DNA from 3 places in the Paenibacillus sp. F4 genome. Region 2 is predicted to be linked to each of the others. Evidence: predicted binding sites of a transcription regulator. Region 2 holds the regulator's gene; each other region holds the start of a gene.
The links. Region 2 encodes Rex, which represses fermentation and respiration genes when NADH is low (regulators of the CRP and FNR family bind a similar motif). Its sites were predicted from a motif close to TTGTGAAATATTTCACAA; they were not measured.
Positions count from the first base shown of each region.

Region 1: arcA (arginine deiminase) is a predicted target of Rex. The motif match lies at 1,418-1,435, and genes of this name have one in related genera.
Region 3: adhE (bifunctional acetaldehyde-CoA/alcohol dehydrogenase) is a predicted target of Rex. The motif match lies at 2,084-2,101, and genes of this name have one in related genera.

Region 1 is NZ_POVS01000017.1:222,006-225,295, reverse strand. Features, by position in the region: gene argF (ornithine carbamoyltransferase) at 1-71, opposite strand, end outside; gene arcA (arginine deiminase) at 96-1,328, opposite strand; gene argR (arginine repressor) at 1,760-2,212, opposite strand; gene C1T21_RS19645 (putative zinc-binding protein) at 2,556-2,915, shown strand; gene C1T21_RS19640 (VOC family protein) at 3,147-3,290, opposite strand, start outside.
Region 2 is NZ_POVS01000013.1:289,908-293,197, reverse strand. Features, by position in the region: gene C1T21_RS14605 (amidohydrolase) at 1-860, opposite strand, end outside; gene C1T21_RS14600 (redox-sensing transcriptional repressor Rex) at 847-1,500, opposite strand; gene dinG (ATP-dependent DNA helicase DinG) at 1,545-3,290, opposite strand, start outside.
Region 3 is NZ_POVS01000013.1:133,137-136,426, reverse strand. Features, by position in the region: gene adhE (bifunctional acetaldehyde-CoA/alcohol dehydrogenase) at 1-2,008, opposite strand, end outside; gene C1T21_RS13785 (Crp/Fnr family transcriptional regulator) at 2,267-2,983, shown strand; gene C1T21_RS13780 (DODA-type extradiol aromatic ring-opening family dioxygenase) at 3,123-3,290, opposite strand, start outside.

The sequences.
Region 1 (3,290 bases), on a different contig from region 2:
AATTCCTCTTCTGTAAAATCGATCTCCGCAAGAAAACTTCTGCCTTTTAAGCTTGAATTAGTTTTTCCCATATTTATCCCTGCTTTCTCCGTAATTTAAATATCTTTTCGAACGATTGGCATACTCATACAACGTGGACCCCCACGGCCACGGGATAATTCCGAGCTCAATATTTCAATGACCTCGATACCGTGTTCACGCAATAAAGCATTTGATACATAGTTACGGTCATACGTAACAACGACTCCTGGCGCAATGGCTAATGTATTGGATCCGTCATTCCATTGTTCACGAGCAGAGGCTATTGCATCTCCTCCGCCACAAGGAATAAGAACCAAATCCTTTAAGCCCAAAATCTCTTTTAGAGATTCCATTAAAGAGGTGTGATGGGTAATATTAAGCGTTTCTTCATCCGGGCCTTTCTCTAAAACATAAATATTCATATTTCCTTGCGGTCCTTGTATCGCTGGATGAATTGTAAATTTATCATAATCAACCATCGTAAATACGGTATCTAAATGCATAAATGCCCGGCATTTTGGAATCTCAATGGCTAGTACTCGCTTGAACTTTTCTTGACGGCTAAATAGATTTAGGGCTAAACGTTCAATAGCTTTAGCTGAAGTACGGGCAGATACACCAATGGCAATGGTTTCTTCATTTAAAATGAGCTCATCACCACCTTCGATTGGAAATTCATAATTGCGATCCAGCCAAACCGGTACATTATGACTGGTAAATCTCGGATGATGTTTAATAACGTACTCCATAAACAAGGATTCACGTCTTCGTGCAGTTTCTCTCATTTTATTAATCGTTAACCCATCACCAATAACAGCTGCAGGATCGCGGGTAAAATATAAATTTGGCATTGGAACCAAATAAAATGGAGAATGATCTTGCATAAATTCATGTAATTGCATACTCTTACCCGTTTCAATTTCGTTTTTTCGTACACCACTCATTATTTTTTGAACTAAATCTTCATTGGAGAAGGAAAATAAATATTCTTTTAAAATTTGATGTGAAATATTTCCTTCAGCCCTTCCTTCTTCTAACATTTGGTCAACAAATTCTTCTCTCCGTTTTTTATCCACTAATGCCTCGGCTGCGAGTTTTTCCAAATAAAGAACTTCAATTCCCCGATTGCGTAATGTTTGGGCAAAATAGTCATGTTCTTTTTGAATCACCGGCAAAAAGGGAATATCGTCAAATAATAACGGTTGTAAAAAATCCGGTGTTAAGTTTTCCAATTCTTGTCCCGGACGTTTTAATAAAACCGTTTGTAATTCCCCAATTTCCGAAGCAACATGCAATGGATGCTTCATTGGTCGTACCTCCTTTTTAATCTTTGATGTATACAAATGCATCATAAATGGTTCATGCTTTCCGCCTCGTGCAAACGCCAACATTTTTGTTGAGAAATATTTCACGTTTTTATTTTTAAAATAATAAAAAAATGTATTTTTATAATAGATTTTGTCAGTTTATCTACGAAACCTATTTCATATTACGTATATATGATGAATATCTGGACTGTAACTGCTGATCTAAAAAAATACATTATCAACTTGCAGCCTATGTAGAATGTAAGCGTATCCACAAGAAAAAGAGCGAAGGAACGCCCGCAAGGTAGCTGTGATGTTTGATCCAACAAGATACATCACGGCTACAGCATGCTCAAATTCGGGCATCCTACGCTCTTTAATTACTAAACTCAAGTAACCTCGTATTCTCACTTGACAATCTACTAGCTATTTTATCTAAAAATTAAATTAAGTCTTTCTTTTAAAATCTTTCGATCTGATAGAGTTTGGGAAATGACAAGGCAGGTATCATTCCCACATACACATCCTACCATTTCTCTCCAATTTGAATTATCTAATAAAACACCGATAACATTTGCATTGCCAGGCAACGTTTTTATAATCGTCAATTGATCGATATAATCAATCTTTACAACAACTTCTTTTAACTTCTTCTTTAACTTCAAATCAGTTTGCAAAGGCATTTCTGAGGAAACATTATAGATCATAAATCCTTTCGGAGAAGCTATTTTTATTAATTTCAACTCACGGATATCCCGTGAAATCGTAGCTTGCGTTACTATTATATCTTGTTCTGCCAACAATTCTACTAACTTCTCTTGTGTTTCTATTTCATATTCGCTTACCAATTGCTTAATTAATCGTTGTCTTTTTTCTCTTTTCATAGAAAGACACTCCTTTTTTATATTATAGCTTTATCATATCTTGCTCTAATTTTCTATTATTTTCTATAAAGAGGGATATAAGTATACTCTCGGAGCAAAGAGATGGCGCAGAACTTATTTTCATTGATAACACTGAAACGAACGAAGAGGAGCTTCTCATTTCTGGAAGCTCCTCTTCTTGTATAAAAAGTTTAATGGTAGATTTTGAAAAAATGTTGTCGTGATCAATATCACGGTCTAACCTGTAAATTTAAGTTAAAATACAAACAATTTAAATTATGTTTTATCTAAAACCAAAAATACCGTGATGGATTACAAAGAAAAAACAGGGAAGTGTACAAAGATGAAAAGAACTGATTTACCTCTTGTCTATTCATGTTCTGGATGTTCCTCCGCAGCACAAACCGCTAACATGATTGCTATACAAATGGATCGAGAAAAAGTCGCTGAAATGTCCTGCATTGCTGGTGTTGGTGGTGATGTCAAACCACTTGTCAGAACAGCAAAATCGGGACGTGACATCATTGCAATTGACGGCTGTCCCTTGTCCTGTTGCAAGAGTTGCTTAGCAAGGCATGATGTTCAACCCAAAGACCATTTCCTGCTGTCTGACTTTGACGTACCCAAGATAATAGGAGAAGATCCTAACCCCGATCATTATAGAAATGCTTACACACAAATCTTAGAACAAATTGGACAATAATTCTTAGTCAAAATTAAGGTGTGTATCGAAAGATGGCTCTCCTTTATTTTAGCTCCTTCGAGGTGTTGGGATAGTATACAATAAAAGTTAGCTGGCTTTTATTATGTAACAATATCGTAAATTAGTTTTACTGGTGGCTCCTAATACATCTTTAAGGGCCACCAGAATTTCTATTACATCATTTCAGCAGGTAGTCACCTTTAACGTATTCTACCAAAAAAGCGATTACCTTTATTCTCCACTAAAGCTTTTAGCCCATTCAGCAACCCTACGACTACTTTCTTCTTCTGACAAATCCTCGATCCTGGTCATAATAGACCATCTTACTCCACAAGGATCCAATATACTTCCGAATCGATCACCTGAAACAAAGTT
Region 2 (3,290 bases):
ACTCTTGCCACACCACTTGCCAGCTTCAAGTTGCTACCTGGGTTGTGCGAAACCGCTACACCACGTTCAGCCAGTAAAGCTATTTCTTCGTCGTTCAAATGAACGCCATGGGCAACGAGCGAAGGACGGGAGAAAAAGCCAAGCTTATCCAAGTGTGCAACTGGACGCAAACCGTAGTCGCGTACGTTTTGCTCCACTTCGGCGATCGTCTCAGACATGTGCGTATGCAGCGGCAAATCCAGATCATGCGCAGCTTGTACAAATTTTTCAATAAACGCAGGTGGACAGGTGTATGGCGCATGCGGTGACATCATCGTTGTAATACGCCCGTCTGCTTTACCATGCCAGTTACGCGCAAAGGTCACGGCCTCAGCCAGCTTGATTCGCTGTTCTTCCTCCGAACATAGTCCAATTGCTCCACGCATCAGACTTGCACGAATACCTGACTCTTCAGCTACACGAGCCACCTCATCCATATGATCGTACATGTCCAGGAAGGTCGTTGTTCCACCTTTCAGCATTTCCAGCACTGACAACGACGTACCCCAGTACACGTCCGTAGATGTAAACTTGGCTTCCATAGGCCACATTTTTTCCTGAAGCCATACTTGAAGTGCCAAGTCATCTCCATGCCCACGCAGCAGAGACATCGCCGCATGACCATGAGTATTAATCAGACCAGGTAAAAACAATAGCCCCTTACCATCGATCGCTTTCGTCTCTTCCTCACCCGAAGGCAAAGTCTCGCCAATGTAAGTAATGCGGCTATCTTCCACAATCATAAAGCCATGGATTACCCCAGCTTCTGATCCATTTACGGCAAAAGAGCCGTTTTTAATCATCCATTTATTCACTGTCATATTGTGTTTCTTCCTTTCCGTCCTCCAAATAATAAGCGAGGCTAAGCAAATCAGTTGTAAAGTCTGTGGCATGAATCCGAATGTTGGCCGGTGCCTTGAGAGTAGTCGGTGCAAAGTTCAGGATCGCTCCAATTCCGCTCTCAATAAGCCTGTCAGCCACGTGCTGTGCTTCAAAATCAGGTACGGTAATAATCCCGATTCGAATGTTTTTTTCTTTCACAGTCGCTTCCAGTTCATCCATCGGTTGCACGACCAATGTATTGATCTTGGTCCCTACCTTATCCGGAAACGCATCAAATACCGCTACAATCTTCATATTGTCTTTTAAATAAGCGTTATAATTCGAAAGGGCTTGACCCAGATTACCCGCTCCGACCAATACTACATTAATTTGCTGATCGATTTTCAGGATATGGCGTATTTTCTCAATTAGATAAGAAACATCATAACCTATACCCTTCCGACCAAAATCTCCAAAATAGGCGAGATCTTTACGGATTTGGGCCGGGTTCAAATCTAGCCTCTGTCCCAACTCTTGAGAAGAGACCGTAGCCACCTCCCGTTTGTGAAGTGCATTCAGATAACGTAAATATACGGGTAACCTCCGTACGACAGCCTCTGAAATTTTATCTGATTTCATACTTGCTCCCCCTAATTGTAACGAACATACTTAGTGTCCGTCCGTTATGCCTCGGTCTCCGGGGCAGATTGGAGCCATTCGGCGATGCGGGGCACCATTTGCTCCGATGGCATATGCTCCATTTTTGGTCCCGGTAACGAGTACAAAAAGTGCTTTCCGTAATAGGATTCGATCACACGCGTATCGTAAACGATAACGACCCCGTGGTCGCTCGCTGTACGAACCAACCGACCAAATCCCTGTTTGAAGCGAATGACCGCTTGTGGTACAGACAGCTTCATAAATGGATTCTTCTTCTGCTGCTGGAGCAGCTCGCTTTTTGCCTCCAGCAACGGGTGATTCGGCGGTTGAAACGGCAAGCGAACAATGGCCAGACAAGTCAGAGCCTTCCCCGGAATATCGACGCCTTCCCAGAAGCTGCTGGTTCCCAGCAATACAGAAGCTTTGGCTTCCTGAAAACGGCGGGTTAGCTTGCTGCGACTCCCACTGTCCACACCTTGTCCCAGCACAGTAATTTCGCTGGATGCTAAGGCCTCTTTGAGCGGCTCATACACTTGCCGGAGCATCCGATAGGAAGTAAACAGAACGAGCATTCTCCCCCGCGTCGCCTGAGCAGTCGCTCCTAGAGAGCTAACGAGCATATCTACAAAGTGTGCATCTCCTACACTGCCCTTCACGCTTGGGAAATCCCGTGGAATGACCAGCAACACCTGATCCCTGTAATTAAAGGGTGACGGGAGCTGCGAAGTCATCAGCCGCTCTTGATCTGCGGCCTCCTGCAAGCCGAGCTGATCGATCATGTACTGAAACGACTTATCTACCGATAAGGTAGCAGACGTCAGAATAATGCTTCTTTTTTTGTCAAAAAACATTTCTTTCAACTGGCGGCTCACATCGACGGGCACCGCATAAAATTGTAATGATTTACTGCGGAATTGCCCACTCGCTTCGAGCCAGTATACGGTTGTTTCATCATCGAGTCGCATAAAAAAGCGCAAATTTTCTCGAATCCCCGCCAGATCCTTGAGCAGACCCGTGATATCTGTAATAAGGCTATCCGCCGCATAATCGTCATGTTCTTCCTTGACGTCCAGCATCAGCTTGTCGCCCTTGCGCAAAATTTCACTCATCGTTACATACAGCTGATTTTCCAAAGCCCCCGCCTGATCCCACTTTGCAGGCTTGGCTGAAGGTTTGAGACGGGAAGAAAACTGTCCTGTTTCACCCGGTGTCGCATCGCTTCGCTCTGGCAACATGCCAAACAGCTTGTCGCTTAGCAGGTCCCAAGTTTCCTTAACCTCTAACACGAGCGGATACATCTGATCGATGGTTGAGGCCCAATCCGTCGACTTCTCGTGCCCCGATTTCGCCAACTGTTGACGAAGTGAAGGCAGTTGTCCATTCTTGCTGTCTTTGAACAGTCGCGTCAGTGTATGCACGAGTGTGAAATATTTCATATGCATACCTAGGTGCTTACCAGCTACTTCCTCCAGATGATGGGCTTCATCAATCACCAGATGTTCATAGCTCGGCAACAACTGGTGGCTAGCTTTGACGTCAGTGAACAACTTAGAGTGATTCGTAATAACAACATCCGCTATCCCTGCTTCATGGCGTGCACGATGATAATAGCATTTGCGGAACCATGGGCAAGAACGACCAAGACAGGACTCTGAATCACTCGCCACCGTTTCCCAGAAATCTCCACCACGGTTGCTCAGATTCAGTTCTTCATCATCACCGGTTTCTGTTAGCGTCAACCAGACGATCATCTGAGCAGCTGTAATTAA
Region 3 (3,290 bases), 160 kb from region 2:
CGTAAGCCTCGATAGCATGTGTCAGAACGTCCATACCTGTGTCCGCTACAGCTGTTTTAGGCAGCGAATATACAAACACTGGGTCAATAATTGCCACATCAGGAGTCAACTCATAGTCAGCCAGCGGGTACTTCGTGTTGCCCAGGTTTTTGTCCGTAATTACTGCAAACGATGTAACTTCGGAACCTGTACCCGAGGTTGTAGGGATCGCTACAAATTGTGCTTTTTGGCCCAGACGTGGGTACTTGTAAATCCGTTTACGGATATCCATGAATTTTTGTTTTAAGTTATTGAAATCAGTATCTGGATATTCATAGAACATCCACATGCCTTTAGCCGCATCCATTGGCGAACCGCCGCCCAGTGCGATGATGCAATCCGGTTGGAAACGTCTCATCATTTCTGTACCACGTTCTACCGTAACTGTCGATGGATCTGGCTCTACTTCAGAGAACACTTCGATAGCTACCGGTGTTTGGCGTTGATGCAGATAATGAATAACACGATCTACATATCCCAGTTGTACCATCATAGGGTCCGTGATAATGGCTACACGTGTGATATCAGGCATTTTAGCAAGATACTGTGTCGAGTTTTTCTCAAAATAGATTTTGGAAGGTACTTTGAACCATTGCATATTCACCGTCCGTTTCGCCACCCTTTTCACATTAATCAAATTGACTGCCGATACGTTCGACGAAGTCGAATTACGACCGTACGAACCGCAACCGAGTGTCAACGAAGGAAGGTTGGTGTTGTACATGTCGCCAATCGCACCATGTGTGGAAGGTGCATTTACAATGATACGTCCTGTTTGCAGACGGTTTGCGAAGCGAGCGATAACGTCCTCATCGTTCGAATGAATAGCGGACGAGTGGCCCATGCCCCCGAATTCCACGACTTCAGCAGCGCGCTGAATACCTTGTTCCGCATTTTTTACTTTATAGCAAGCCAATACAGGACTCAATTTTTCCGCAGACAATGGGAATTTTGTTCCTACACCTTCAATCTCAGCGACCAAAATTTTAGTTCCTGCTGGTACTGTGATACCACTCATTTCAGCAATTTTCACAGCAGACTGCCCGACGATTGCTGGGTTCACTGCACATTTCTCGACATTCATAGCTCCTTGAGTGAGCTTAGCTGCTTCTTCTTTATTTACAAAATAGCAGCCGTTAGCGATCATCAATTTTTTCACTTGTTCGAAGATTGGCTCTTCGATAATAACCGCTTGCTCGGAAGCACAAATCATACCGTTGTCAAAAGATTTAGAGAGGATGAGATCGTTCACGGCCTGCTTGATGTCTGCTGTTTTTTCAATAAAGCAAGGCACGTTACCTGGGCCTACACCCAGAGCAGGTTTACCGCAGCTATATGCCGCCTTAACCATGCCTGATCCACCAGTTGCCAGAATCAGCGCCACATCAGGGTGGTTCATCAGTACATTGGTCTTATCCATCGAAGGTGCTTCAATCCATTGAATACAATCAGCTGGAGCACCATGTTTAACAGCTGCTTCGAGCAAGACGCGGGCTGCTTCCGCACTACACGATTGAGCAGATGGATGGAAACCGAAAATGATTGGGTTACGTGTTTTAATGGCAATCAACGCTTTGAACATCGTAGTCGAAGTCGGGTTTGTCACTGGAGTGATCCCCATGATAATGCCGACTGGCTCTGCTATCTTTTGAAAACTGTCAAAATCATTGTCCTCAATGACACCGACGGTTTTTTCATTTTTGATACTATGATAGATATATTCTGTTGCAAACATGTTTTTGGTGATTTTGTCCTCGTACACACCGCGTCCTGTTTCTTCAACAGCCAACTTCGCCAGGTACATGTGTTTATCCATCCCTGCGAGTGCCATAGCTTGTACGATTTCGTCAATCTGTTCCTGATTCATACTCATGAAAGCTTGCTGTGCCCGGTTTCCCCGGTCAATCAGCGTTTGAATATACTGCTCTGCGCTTTGCTCTTTTTGGATAACCTCGTTTTTAACAGCCATTTCCCTCATCCTCCTGTTATCTCGTGTACTATCTCTTGTTCACGCACTGATCGTAACACAGCTTTTCAAGATATATTGTGATTTTTTTCACAATCTATTTAAAATTTTATTTTATGAAGTGAATTAAATCACAAAGTTTGGAATTCTGCCACTTTTACCCCCTCTTCTTGCCCCAAAAACTCATTGCACAGGTATATAATGAATTTGAATTGATCAAGTTGCAGATAAAAAACATAGGATACAAAGGGGAAATGGACGATGAGAAACCCTACAAATGTAATGGAAGCCCGCGGCAACACCTGTTGCTTCTCGGAGGCCAGCTTCAACCGATTGCAAGTGATGATGAAAGATCGAGTTATGCCAGAAAGCTCGCATCTGTTCTGGGAAGGAGATACAGCGGATAAGCTGTTTTATATTAAGCGCGGACGCGTGAAAGTAACCAAAACAACGGATGAGGGTAAGGAACTTATTCTATATATGTATCAAAGCGGCGATCTTGTTGGCCAAGCCGATCCATTTTTCGGTACTAAGCATTCCTTTTCTGCTGAGGTTCTGGAAGACAGTGATATTGGCGTAATCGATCATACAGATCTGGAGCTGCTTATTTGCCAGCATTGTGATTTTGCGATTGACTTTATGAAATGGATGGGTTCGCATCACCGCATTACTCAGACTAAGTTCCGCGATTTGATGATGTACGGCAAGCCAGGTGCTCTATGTTCAACACTCATCCGTCTATGCAATACCTATGGTGAGCCTCACGGCGAACATATCCTGATTCATAAGAAAATTACTCATACTGACTTATCTAATATGATCGGTGCGACTCGGGAAAGCGTAAACCGGATGCTTAGTGATCTACGTAAGAAAAATGCAGTAGAATACGATAATGGCATGATTGTTGTCAAGGATTTGGAAATGCTGCAAGGCGTATGTCATTGTGAATTGTGCCCTCGTGAGATTTGCCGGATATAATAAATTGTTTTTTATGTAAAAGGGAGTGTTATAAGCCATTATAGCTTATAACACTCCCTAATTTATTTCCACTCCCCTACTTATACAGGAGCAGTAGCGAAGCATTTTAACAATAGTCCTTCTTCTGGCAACACACTTTTTAAAACTGTAAGCATAGATAACTTAAATTCCCCATCTCATAGCTTCTATGGATGACCTTGGCTTTGTTTGCAGGATTGCCACTCCCCATTGCAATAAACAACGGTACAAAGTGCTCTGCTCTTGGTACGGCCTGACGAGCATACGGTGCTTCGCTTTCATAATGATC